3 regions of the Serratia sp. Ae19-1 genome follow, and region 2 is predicted to be linked to each of the others. Evidence: predicted binding sites of a transcription regulator. Region 2 holds the regulator's gene; each other region holds the start of a gene.
The links. Region 2 encodes Fur, which represses iron uptake genes when iron is present. Its sites were predicted from a motif close to ATAATAATGAGAACNACTATCAA; they were not measured.

Region 1 (4,153 bases), on a different contig from region 2:
GACTCACTTTGAACTATCCCTATAATGCGACTCCAACAAGACGGGGCGATTAGCTCAGTTGGTAGAGCATCTCCTTTACACGGAGGGGGTCGGCGGTTCGAGCCCGTCATCGCCCACCATCTTGTTGAGAAAAAATGAGAACGAATGAGGGTGATTAGCTCAGTTGGTAGAGCATCTCCTTTACACGGAGGGGGTCGGCGGTTCGAGCCCGTCATCACCCACCATCATTCTCTCGTTTAGCAGTAACCTGGAAGTCCTGAAGTGGGTGATTAGCTCAGTTGGTAGAGCATCTCCTTTACACGGAGGGGGTCGGCGGTTCGAGCCCGTCATCACCCACCACTTCTGCGGGTCGTTAGCTCAGTTGGTAGAGCAGTTGACTTTTAATCAATTGGTCGCAGGTTCGAATCCTGCACGACCCACCAATTCAGAAAAAAGCGCCTTTTGGCGCTTTTTTCGTTTCTGCGCCACCTGACTCTGCCTTTATCCTCTTACTGACATGGCCCACTGAGTCGTGCGGGTGAGGTCCTGCGTTCAGGTTCGAGCATCGCGTAGCGATACGACAACGCGCAGCGTTGCCCGCAGGGTGAGGCCACAGGCCGAATCAATCCTGCACGACCCACCAATTCAGAAAAAGCGCCTTTTGGCGCTTTTTTCGTTTCTGTCACTCGGCTCCCCCGCTTCTTCTTTCTATTCTTTTCTCCACCACATGCTGAGATACGAATGGTTATCATTTTGGCCGCTTGAATGGTAAATTAGCGGGCAACCCCCACGGCCACTCCGCCGTCGGATTGATACGCCTTTGTGCAAGGAAAGAAAGAGCCCGCTCATGACCCTATCCTTACGTCAGCTGTTTATTTCATTCATCGCCGTTTCCACCTTGCTGCTCAGCGGCTGCGGCCCGGACGACAAGAGCGACGAGCAGAAACCGTCCGCCTCCACCGCCGACAGCAGTTGGCCGCGCACCATCGACAGCGCCAAAGGGAAATTTACGCTGGAAAAACCGCCGCAGCGCATCGTGTCCACCAGCGTCACCATCACCGGCACGCTGCTGGCGATCGACGCCCCGGTGGTCGCCAGCGCCGCCACCAGTCCGAATCCCCTGGTAGCCGATAAACAAGGTTTCTTTACCCAATGGAGCGAAGTGGCCAAACAGCGCCACGTCGAGCGGCTGTATCAGGTGGAGCCGAATGCCGAAGCCGTCGCCGCCGCCGCGCCGGACTTGATCGTCGTCGCCGCAACCGGCGGTGATTCTGCGTTAAAACTGTACGATCAGCTCTCCGCCATTGCGCCGACGCTGGTGCTTGATTACGGCGACAAAAGCTGGCAACAGCTGGCGAGCGAGCTCGGCGAGATCACCGGCCATGAGGCCGGCGCCAAACAGGCGGAAGATCGTTTCGAACAGCGCGTGGAGCAAGTGAAGCAGGCGATTACACTGCCGCCGCAGCCGACCACCCCGCTGGTGTATGCCGACAATGGCCGCGAGGCCATGCTGTGGACGCCGGGCTCCGCCCAGGGCAAGCTGCTGACCCAGCTCGGCTTCCAGCTGGCCACTCCGCCGGAAAGCGCCAAAGGCAACACCAGCATGGGGAAACGCCATGACATCATCCAGATCTCCGGCGAGAAAATGGCCGAGGGCCTGAACGGTAAAACGCTGATCCTGTTCGCCACCAATGAACGCAAAGTGCAGGAGCTGTTGGCCAACCCGTTCCTCAAGCATCTGGAGCCGGTGGAGCAGCGGCACGTCTACGCCGTCGGCAACGACACCTTCCGCCTCGATTACTACAGCGCCACCAACATGCTGAACCAAATCGAGCAGTTGTTCAAAAAGCCCTGAATCACGCTGTCGGCAGGCCAATCCCCTGCCGACGCTTTCCGCAAACGGATCGGCAGTTCACATTCAATCAATTGAAATATCAATAGTTATTAACATCCTCAACGCAGCTAAACCACGAACCGACGGGTGCATGCGGGCGTAAACTCGTGCTACTATTTGGCGCCCGTTATAAACGCAAATAGCAATGAGAATAAAAATCATAAAGGAGTTACCGGTGTGAACGTACCCACTCCGACTGAGCGGACGCTTTCGTCCGCACCGCACGCAGCTTACGCCAGTGGCTTCAAACGCATCGCCGGGTTCGGTATCGGTTTGGCGCTGTTGCTGCTGTGCGTCATTGCCAGCCTGATGCTGGGTTCCAAAGCCATTCCTTTCCATACCGTCTGGCTCAGCCTGCAGGGCGTAGCGAGCGGTTCCGACAGCACCATCATTCTCAACGCCCGGGTGCCTCGTACGCTGGCGGGCATTTTGGCCGGCATGGCGCTCGGCGCCGCCGGCGCGCTGATTCAGGCGTTGACGCGCAACCCGCTGGCCGATCCCGGCGTGCTCGGCATCAACGCCGGCGCCAGCTTCGCCGTGGTCATCGGCATCATGTTTTTCGGCGCCGCCACCACCGAAAGCTATATGGTCTACGCCTTCGCCGGCGCCGCCGTCACTACCCTGCTGGTCTACCTGATCGGCACGCTGGCGGGCGGGCGCATCAACCCGGTACGGCTGACGTTGGCCGGCGTGGCTATCGGCGCGGTGCTGCTCGGCATCACCACCGGGCTGTCGCTGATCGATCCGCAAACCTTTGACCAACTCCGCTTCTGGCAGGCCGGCACGCTGGATATCCGCACGCTGTCCACGCTGCCGGTGACCGCCCCCGCCATTCTGCTCGGCTGCCTGCTGACGCTGCTCATCGCCCGGCCGCTGAATACCATCGGCATGGGGGAAGATCTGGCTATCGCGCTCGGCGCGCGCGTGGTGCTGACTCAGGTGATCGCGGTGATCGCCATCACCTTGCTGTGCGGTGCAGCAACCGCCACCGTCGGCCCGATCAGCTTCATCGGCCTGATGGTGCCGCATATCGCTCGTTGGTGGGTCGGCCCCGACCAACGCTGGATCCTGCCCTACTCCATGCTGCTGGCGCCGATTTTACTGCTGTGCGCCGACGTGGTCGGCCGCTTGCTGGCGGCCGGTGAACTGCGGGTTTCCATCGTCGCCGCCTTTATCGGCGCGCCGGTGTTGATCTGGCTGGTGCGACGCAAGAAAACGCTGGGGGGCTTGTGATGAGTCTGCCCCACACTCTGCATATTGGCCGCCCGGACGGCATCATCAACTGGCGCATGCCGCTGCGCCTGCTGCTGGTCAACCTTTCGCTGCTGGCTTTGTGCCTGGCGATGGCGGTTGCCGCGCTGTGCTACGGCACGCTGCAGCTCTCGCTGGAGCAGGTCTTTGCCGCGCTCAGCGGCGAGGCGCCGAAAAACCTGGTGACTGTGGTCACCCAATGGCGCTTGCCTCGCATCGCCATGGCGCTGTTGTTAGGCGCCGCGCTCGGCATGAGCGGCGCCATTTTCCAGTCGATTATCCGCAACCCGCTCGGCAGCCCGGACGTGATCGGCTTTAATATGGGGGCTTACACCGGCGCGCTGATCGCCATCACCCTGTTCAACGGCGGCTACTATTACGTCGCCGGCGGCGCGCTGGCCGGCGGCATTCTCTCGGCGCTGGCCATCTATCTGCTCGCCTGGCGGCAAGGCATTGCCGGCTTCCGGTTGATCATCGTCGGCATCGCCATCAGCGCAGTGCTGGTCTCCACCAACACCTGGCTGATCATCACCGCTTCGCTCGAGCGCGCCATGGACGCCGCCATGTGGCAAGCCGGTTCGCTCAACGGCATGACCTGGCAAAAAGCCCAGCCCGCGACGGCGTTCATCGTGCTGGCGGCGGCCGCCGCGCTGCTGATGGGCAAACGGCTGCAGCTGCTGGAAATGGGCGACGATACGGCGCGCGCGCTGGGCGTCAATGCCGAAAGCAGCCGGCTGTGGCTGATGCTGTTCGGCGTCACCCTCACCGCCGCCGTCACCGCCACCGCCGGGCCGATTTCCTTTATCGCGCTGGCGGCACCGCAGATCGCCCGTCGCCTGGCCGGACAATCCTCGGTCACCCTGACCTCCTCGGCGCTGATGGGCGCGGCGTTGCTGCTCGGCGCCGACGTGGTGTCCCAACATCTTTTCGCGCCGATCCAACTGCCGGTCGGGGTCGTGACCGTCTGCATCGGCGGCCTGTACCTGATTTGGCTGCTCATTCGAGAGGCCCGCAGATAATGAAGAGTGA
Region 2 (4,153 bases):
ATCCCCGGTTTGCCAGAGTTGACGGAAGTCGGCGGCCAGCGCTGCCACGATCTGACCGAAACCACCTGCCTGCTGCCGCAGTACGGCCAGGGGCCGGACGTCTACGGCGGTTTCTTCAGCCGTCAGGACTATATCGACATCATCAAATACGCCCAGGCGCGCCAGATTGAAGTGATCCCTGAGATCGACATGCCGGCGCACGCCCGCGCCGCGGTGGTGTCGATGGAGGCGCGCTATAAAAAGCTGCATGCCGCCGGAAAAGAGCAGGAGGCTAACGAATTCCGCCTGGTGGATCCGACCGATACCTCCAATACCACCTCCGTGCAGTTCTTTAACCGCCAGAGCTACCTGAACCCGTGCCTGGATTCTTCCCAGCGCTTTGTCGACAAGGTGATCGGCGAGATCGCCCAGATGCATAAAGAAGCCGGGCAGCCGATCAAAACCTGGCACTTCGGCGGCGACGAGGCGAAAAACATCCGCCTGGGCGCCGGCTATACCGACAAGGCGAAACCGGAGCCGGGTAAAGGCGTCATCGACCAGAGCAACGAAGACAAGCCGTGGGCCAAGTCGCAGGTTTGCCAGACGATGATCAAAGAAGGCAAGGTGGCCGACATGGAGCACTTGCCGAGCTACTTCGGCCAGGAGGTCAGCAAGCTGGTGAAGGCGCACGGCATCGACAGAATGCAGGCCTGGCAGGACGGCCTGAAAGACGCCGAGAGCGCGAAGTCGTTCGCCACCTCGCGCGTGGGCGTCAACTTCTGGGATACCTTGTACTGGGGCGGTTTCGACAGCGTCAACGATTGGGCCAATAAAGGGTATGAAGTGGTGGTCTCCAACCCGGACTACGTCTACATGGACTTCCCTTACGAGGTGAACCCGGACGAGCGCGGTTACTACTGGGGTACCCGCTTCAGCGACGAGCGCAAGGTGTTCAGCTTCGCGCCGGACAACATGCCGCAGAACGCGGAAACCTCGGTCGATCGCGACGGCAACCACTTCAACGCCAAGAGCGACAAGCCGTGGCCGGGAGCCTACGGGTTGTCCGCTCAGCTGTGGAGCGAAACCCAGCGCACCGATCCGCAGATGGAATACATGATCTTCCCGCGCGCGCTGTCGGTGGCCGAACGCGCCTGGCACCGCGCCGGTTGGGAGCAGGACTATCGCGCCGGCCGCGAATACAAAGGCGGGGAGACCCACTTTGTCGACACCAAGGCGCTGGAGAAAGACTGGCTGCGCTTCGCCAATATCCTGGGCCAGCGTGAACTGGCCAAGCTGGACAAAGGCGGCGTCGCTTATCGTCTGCCGGTGCCCGGCGCACGCGTAGCGGGCGGCAAGCTGGAGGCGAATATCGCGCTGCCGGGATTGGGCATCGAGTATTCCACCGACGGCGGCAAGCAGTGGCAGCGTTATGACGCCAAGGCCAAGCCGGCGGTATCGGGTGAGGTGCAGGTGCGTTCGGTCAGTCCGGACGGTAAACGTTACAGCCGCGCCGAGAAGGTCTAAGCCCGGCGCATCGGCCTGTCGTCATGGCGGCGGGCCGCTTAACGAAGGGGGAATGCGTCCGCCTCTGCGCGTGTCGGCGTGAAGCGGACGTGAAAGTGAGAGCAGTACGTGGAGTCGCAGTGCCGCTGCAATTGTAGTATTTCATGACATGATCTTTCCCCGGCTGGTCCGGGGATTTTTTTGCTCACCGTTCAGCAAGCATAAAAAAACCGCCTCAGGGTGAGGCGGTTTTTCATAACCGGTCAGGCTTACTTCTTGTCGTGCAGCGTTTCGTCTTCGCGGCAGTCACCGGTTTCACAGTGGCCGTACAGGTACAGGCTGTGGTTGGTGAGCTTAATGCCGTGCTGCTTGGCGATATCACGCTGGCGCACTTCGATGGATTCGTCACTGAATTCGATCACTTTGCCGCAGTCCAGGCAAATCAGGTGATCGTGGTGATGCTGTTGGGTCAGTTCGAACACGGACTTGCCGCCTTCGAAATTGTGACGTGTCACAATGCCCGCATCGTCAAACTGGTTCAGTACGCGATAAACCGTTGCCAGGCCGATCTCTTCGCCCATATCAATCAGTTTTTTGTACAAATCTTCCGCACTGACGTGATGGCATTCCGGATTTTGCAGTACTTCCAGGATTTTGAGTCGCGGAAGCGTGACTTTTAAGCCGGCCTTCTTCAATGCGATGTTGTTGTCGGTCATGCGAATTCAGTCCTGTTACTATGCTAATCAAGTTGAGGCGTACTCGCCTGTGGCATCGGTCGGCACAAAGAGTTAATGCGTCTCATTATAGAACCGGTTGTACTAAATGGAAACCGCCGGTTGTTAACAAAGATATAATTGCACTATTGCATGTTTTGCATGCAACGCCTTGATGGGTGGGATAAACCGATAACTCAGTCTACCTTGACGGGGTGGGAAGTTACAAATCTGTAGCTTCTATCGCAGCAATCCCTGCTGCCGATGATGGCCCTGTGCGCACACTATGCACTTTACAGGGCCTTTGTTCAACCTTTCGCCAGTTGCGGCGTTTAGCCGACGATATCGGCCAGGCTCAGCTCTTCGACGATCTGTTTGACCCAGGCGTCGACGCGCTCGTTGGTCAGCTCCGGCTGGCGGTCTTCGTCGATCGCGAGACCAATGAAGTGGTTGTCGTCCGCCAGGCCTTTGGAGGCCTCGAAGTGGTAGCCTTTGGTCGGCCAGTGGCCCACGATGGCCGCGCCGCGCGGTTCAATGATGTCGCGGATGGTGCCCATCGCGTCACAGAAGTATTCCGCGTAGTCTTCCTGGTCGCCGCAGCCGAACAGCGCCACCAGTTTGCCGTTGAAATCGACTTCTTCCAGCGTCGGGAAGAAATCATCCCAGTCACACTGCGCTTCACCGTAGTACCAGGTCGGGATACCCAGCAGCAGGATATCGAACCCTTCCAGGTCTTCTTTGCTGCTTTTAGCGATGTCGTGTACTTCAGAGACGTCGTCGCCAAACTGTTTCTGGAGAATTTTCTGGATCATTTTGGCAATGTTTTCGGTATTGCCAGTGTCGCTGCCAAAGAAAATGCCTACAGTAGCCATATCGCGTATAACCTTTAAATTCAAGTAATTGCATTACTCGATGCCAGCACTGCCGCCGCTGACGCCGATTAAAATGATGCCATGACAAGAGCCTTTCGCAACGGGGCGAGCGCCGACAGGCGCAGTCTCTTGCCGGTAAATGCGTATCATGCCAGAAAGTGGCGCCGGGGTTTTATCGCATTTATGCGATGCCGGAGAATGAAGAAAAGCGTGGTCGATCCGGCGTTGTCCTTAACGCCGCGCCGCGCGTGCGGCCGAAGAGATCAATGTTCCGGCTGTTCTTCCGCCAGTTGCGCCAACAGCATCTGCTCGATGAGTTCGCTGCGGCTAATGTTGCGCTGTTCCGCCAGTTTGTTCAGGGCGTCCACCGCATCCGCGTTGATTTTCAGCTCTACGCGCCGCAATCCACGCACTTTATCGCGCCGTAACTGATTGCGCTTATTGATTCTAAGCTGTTCATCGCGGGAAAGCGGGTTGGTTTTCGGGCGCCCCGGACGGCGTTCATCTGCGAACAGATCCAGCGTCGTGCGATCCGTTTGTTCTTTTGCCATAGGTAGCGGTACTGCAAGGGAGTTTGCATCAAAAAGCGCTCGCACGCTTCCGGAGGCATCGGTTAACACACTTCGGGCCAATAAACCCTAACCCAAATTCACCCCCGAACCGGCGTTCGCGAACGCGCTGGCGCGGCGGCAAAATTATAGCGCGCCATATTACCCCAGCAGATGGAGCGGCGACAATGCCTAACTGCGGGCTAAACGCGCTAAGCCGTTATCTTTAGCGCGTTTTTTCGCCAGATGAGCGTATTTTTCAGGCTTCGTCGAGGAAACGGTGGATGGCGCGCAGCACCGCGTCCGGTTTTTCGGCGTGCACCCAATGGCCGGTGCCGGCGACGACATGGGCGCGGGCCTGCGGGAACTGGCGGGCGATGTCCGCACGATAGCTGTCCTGCACGTACGGCGACAGGCCGCCGCGAATGAACAGCGTCGGATGCGGCCAGGCCGGCACGTCCTGCCAGCCGGTGATGTCTTCGTAGCGTTCGATCAGCACCGGCAGGTTGAAGCGCCATTCGCCATTGTGGAAGGACTT
Region 3 (4,153 bases), on a different contig from region 2:
GCGAAGACCGCGAAGATAGCCAGACGCGCGCCACAGGACATGAACGGCGCCATCATGATGGTGATCAGCCGCTCTCGCTGGGCGTCCAGCGTGCGGGCGCCCATGATGGACGGCACGTTGCAGCCGAAGCCGACGATCAGCGGCACGAAGGATTTGCCCGGCAGCCCGAGCGCCTGCATCAGGCGGTCCATCACGAACGCCGCGCGTGCCATATAGCCGGAATCCTCCAGGAACGACAGGAACAGGTACATCATGCCGATCTGCGGCACCAGCGGCAGCACGGTGTTGATGCCGCCGCCGACGCCCTGCGCCAGGAAGACGGTCAGCCAGTCGGGGAAGTGCAGGGTATAACCCAGCCACTGAATGCCCTGGATGAAGATCGCCGCCGAGCCGATATCGAAGATCGGCTGCAGCGCGCCGCCGATGTTGATCGCCAGCAGGAACATCAGGTACATCACCAGCAGGAAGATCGGCACGCCCAGCCAGCGGTTGAGGATCACTTTATCCAGCAGCTCGGTCAAGCGGTTGGGCATCGCCTGCTGCGAGTTGCTGACCGCGTCGCACAGGGTGGCGATAGACTGGTAGCGCGCGTCGGCGATCACCAGTGCCGGGTCTTCTTGCTGCTGCTGTTGCAATGCCTGGGTAGCCGCAGGCAGCAACGCGACGGCGGGGCCGGCCAGCCGGTGGCTGTAAATGTCGCCTTCCAGCATCTGCAGCGCCAGCCAGCGGCGCTGCGCCGCCGGCAGCGTTTGCGGCATGGCGTCGCTCAGCGTGGCGACCTCTTTCAGCAACAGCGGCGGGTAGTTCACCAGCGCCTGCTGCTCGTTGATGTGATGATTGTCGATCATCTGCTTCAGCACGCCGATGCCGTCGGCGCGGGTGGAGACCATCGGCACCACCGGGCAGCCGAGGCGTGCCGACAGCGCGGCGACGTCGATATCGATATGCTGGCTTTTGGCGATGTCGAGCATGTTCAGCGCCACGATGCAGGGAATGCCCAGCTCCAGCAGCTGCAGCGTCAGATAGAGATTGCGCTCCAGGTTGGAGGCGTCGACCACGTTGATCAGCAGATCGGCGTCGCCGCTCAAAATGTAGTGGCAGGCGATCTGCTCATCGAGCGAGGTCTGTTCCGAGATGGTGGTGAGGGAGTAGGTGCCGGGCAGATCGACCAGCCGCACGTCGGACTGCGGGGTAGTGAAATGGCCTTCTTTGCGTTCGACCGTCACGCCCGCCCAGTTGCCGACCCGTTGGCGCGCGCCGGTCAGCTGGTTGAACAGCGTGGTTTTGCCGGAGTTCGGGTTACCGATTAAACCGATGGTGAGTTTTTTCATAGTTCAGCGTGTCGTCTTCAAGGAGAACAGCGCCGGCGCAAAGGCGCGTCGGCAAACGGAGGGCGCGCCGGCTCAGGACTGACCGTCGAGTTGCAGCAGCGCCAGATCCTTCCTGCGCAGCACCAGGCTGACGCGGCGAGTTTTAATTTCTATCGGATCGCCCAGCGGTGCGACGCGCACCACTTCGAATGAAGAGCCGGGCAGCATGCCGAGCGATAACAGTTTCTGGCGATAGGCCGGCGCAATTTCACTGGAAAAGCCGGCGATTTTATACGTGTGTTTAGGTTGAAGCTGCATGTGATTAACCTTCCGGGTGCCGATGAACATCGGGCTGATAATAATTGGACGTTGCCGGCGAAAATGCCACGCCGTCGGCGCTATTCATCCATAAGGTCATGCAATAAATTGAGCGCAAATAATAGTAATTATCATTATCGCGTTCAATACAAAAAGTAAGGGTATTGTAACCAATTATTATGGCGGCGGCAGTTTTTGGTTGTGTCGCTTTGATAAGCCCCGTTTTACCACTGCTTTTACTCGGCGACAAATGAGAATGGTGAGTTAAATCAGTTGCGTATTTGTAGCCGAGTTTTCTCGTTTGCAAATATTGATGGCGTTTTTCCCTTATTTATTTCTGATGAAAGGCAATTCAATAACATTATTCCGCCGTAATACGAGCGGTAACCATTTGTGTTTCGCTCACAATTCGCAAAATGAAAAATGCGTGTTAACGACGTTGTTAATAAACGGCTACAGAAGGGATTTTTGCCGCTTTAACAATGGGAGGGCGGTCACGCAGCAACGGGAAATAAAAAGATGAAGGTTTATTGAGTCGGGTCAAAAAATGCCGCAAGTTTTCTTTCTCGGCAAGGGCGGAGCAGGCTCCGCCCTGACGGTTCTGGCTTAGCGTTTCTTACCGAACGCCGCGGCCAGCGCGTCGCCCATGGCGCTGTTGCCGGCCGGCGCCGCGTTGCGCGGTTTGGCCTTGTTGCCGCCCGCCGAACGATTGGCGTTGTCGCGCGTTTGCGCCGGCGCATTGCCGCCGCGGCGCGGCGAACCTTCGCCCGGTTGCTCATCCAGCCGCATGCTCAGCGCGATGCGTTTGCGTTGCAGATCGACTTCCATCACCTTCACTTTGACGATGTCGCCGGCCTTCACCACGGTATGCGGATCTTCAACGAACTTGTCCGCCAGCGAGGAGATGTGCACCAGGCCGTCCTGATGCACGCCGATATCCACGAAGGCGCCGAAGTTGGTAACGTTGGTGACCGATCCTTCGAGGATCATGCCCACCTGCAGATCGTTGAGGGTTTCCACGCCTTCGGCAAAGGTCGCGGTTTTGAACTCCGGACGCGGATCGCGGCCCGGTTTCTCCAGCTCTTTGAGGATGTCGGTAACCGTCGGCACGCCGAACTTGTCGTCGGTGAAATCGACCGCTTTGAGACTGCGCACCGCCGAAGCGTTGCCCATCAGGTCCTGCAGCGCCTGCTCGGTAGCGGCCAGAATGCGTTGCACCACCGGGTAGGCTTCCGGGTGAACGGTCGAAGCGTCCAGCGGATTGTCGCCGTGGTTGATGCGCAGGAAGCCGGCGCACTGTTCGAAGGCCTTCGGCCCCAGACGGCTGACCTTCAGCAGCTGTTCACGGTTGCTGAAGCGGCCGTTCTCGTCGCGCCAGTTGACGATGTTCTGCGCCATCATGCGCGTCAGGCCGGCCACGCGGGTCAGCAACGGCACCGACGCAGTGTTCAGGTCGACGCCGACGGCGTTCACGCAGTCTTCCACCACCGAGTCCAGCTTCTTCGCCAGCTGGCTCTGGCTGACGTCATGCTGATACTGGCCGACGCCGATGGATTTCGGGTCGATCTTCACCAGCTCCGCCAGCGGATCCTGCAGGCGACGGGCAATGGACACCGCGCCACGCAGCGACACGTCGAGATCCGGGAATTCCTGCGCCGCCAGTTCGGACGCGGAATACACCGACGCACCCGCTTCGCTGACGATCACTTTCTGCGCCCGGACGTCGCTGAACTGCTTTTGCAGGTCGAGATAGAAACGCTCGGTTTCACGCGAAGCGGTGCCGTTGCCGATCGCCACCAGTTCCACGTGGTGTTTGATGCACAGCGCCGCGACGATGGTGGCGGCTTTGGCCGCTTGCCCGGTGTGCGGGTAGACGGTGTCGGTGGCCACCAGCTTGCCGGTCGCGTCGACCACGGCAACTTTCACCCCGGTGCGCAGGCCAGGATCGAGGCCCATGGTGGCGCGCATGCCGGCCGGCGCGGCCATCAACAGATCATGCATGTTGCGGGCGAAAACGTTGATCGCTTCGTCTTCCGCGCGTTCGCGCACCGTGCCCATCAGCTCGGTTTCCAGGTGCAGCAGCACCTTGATGCGCCAGGTCCAGTTGACCACCGCCTTGCGCCAGGCGTCGGCCGGGGCGTTGTTCAGACGCAGGTTGAGGTGGTTGATGATGATCAGCTCCGCCTGGCTTTCGCGCGGCGCTTCCTCAAACTGCGGATCGGCGTTCAGCGCCAGCTGCAGCACGCCTTCGTTGCGGCCGCGGAACATCGCCAGCGCGCGGTGCGAAGGCACCTGAGAAATCGGTTCGTGGTGATCGAAGTAGTCGCGGAACTTGGCGCCTTCTTCTTCCTTGCCTTCGACCACTTTGGACACCAGATGGGCGTTTTTCCACAGGTAGTCGCGCACCTTGGCCAGCAGCGCGGCGTCTTCGGCGAAGCGCTCCATCAGGATATAGCGCGCGCCGTCGAGGGCGGCTTTGACGTCCGCTACGCCCTTGTCGGCGTCGACGTAGCGTTCGGCCAGCT

Region 1: fepD (Fe(3+)-siderophore ABC transporter permease) is a predicted target of Fur. The motif match lies at 2,013-2,035, and genes of this name have one in related genera.
Region 3: feoA (ferrous iron transporter A) is a predicted target of Fur. The motif match lies at 1,747-1,769, and genes of this name have one in related genera.

Annotation. Positions count from the first base shown of each region.
Region 1 covers NZ_JBCHWD010000008.1:176,388-180,540, forward strand. Annotated here, with positions in the region: tRNA gene AAIE04_RS21140 (tRNA-Val) at 44-119, shown strand; tRNA gene AAIE04_RS21145 (tRNA-Val) at 149-224, shown strand; tRNA gene AAIE04_RS21150 (tRNA-Val) at 264-339, shown strand; tRNA gene AAIE04_RS21155 (tRNA-Lys) at 347-422, shown strand; RNA gene AAIE04_RS21160 (RtT sRNA) at 498-622, shown strand; gene fepB (Fe2+-enterobactin ABC transporter substrate-binding protein) at 827-1,834, shown strand; gene fepD (Fe(3+)-siderophore ABC transporter permease) at 2,051-3,106, shown strand; gene fepG (iron-enterobactin ABC transporter permease) at 3,106-4,143, shown strand.
Region 2 covers NZ_JBCHWD010000001.1:351,007-355,159, forward strand. Annotated here, with positions in the region: gene AAIE04_RS01720 (beta-N-acetylhexosaminidase) at 1-1,503, shown strand, start outside; gene fur (ferric iron uptake transcriptional regulator) at 1,752-2,198, opposite strand; gene fldA (flavodoxin FldA) at 2,528-3,067, opposite strand; gene ybfE (LexA regulated protein) at 3,331-3,618, opposite strand; gene ybfF (esterase) at 3,875-4,153, opposite strand, start outside.
Region 3 covers NZ_JBCHWD010000002.1:902,348-906,500, forward strand. Annotated here, with positions in the region: gene feoB (Fe(2+) transporter permease subunit FeoB) at 1-1,331, opposite strand, end outside; gene feoA (ferrous iron transporter A) at 1,404-1,628, opposite strand; gene AAIE04_RS09530 (Tex family protein) at 2,235-4,153, opposite strand, start outside.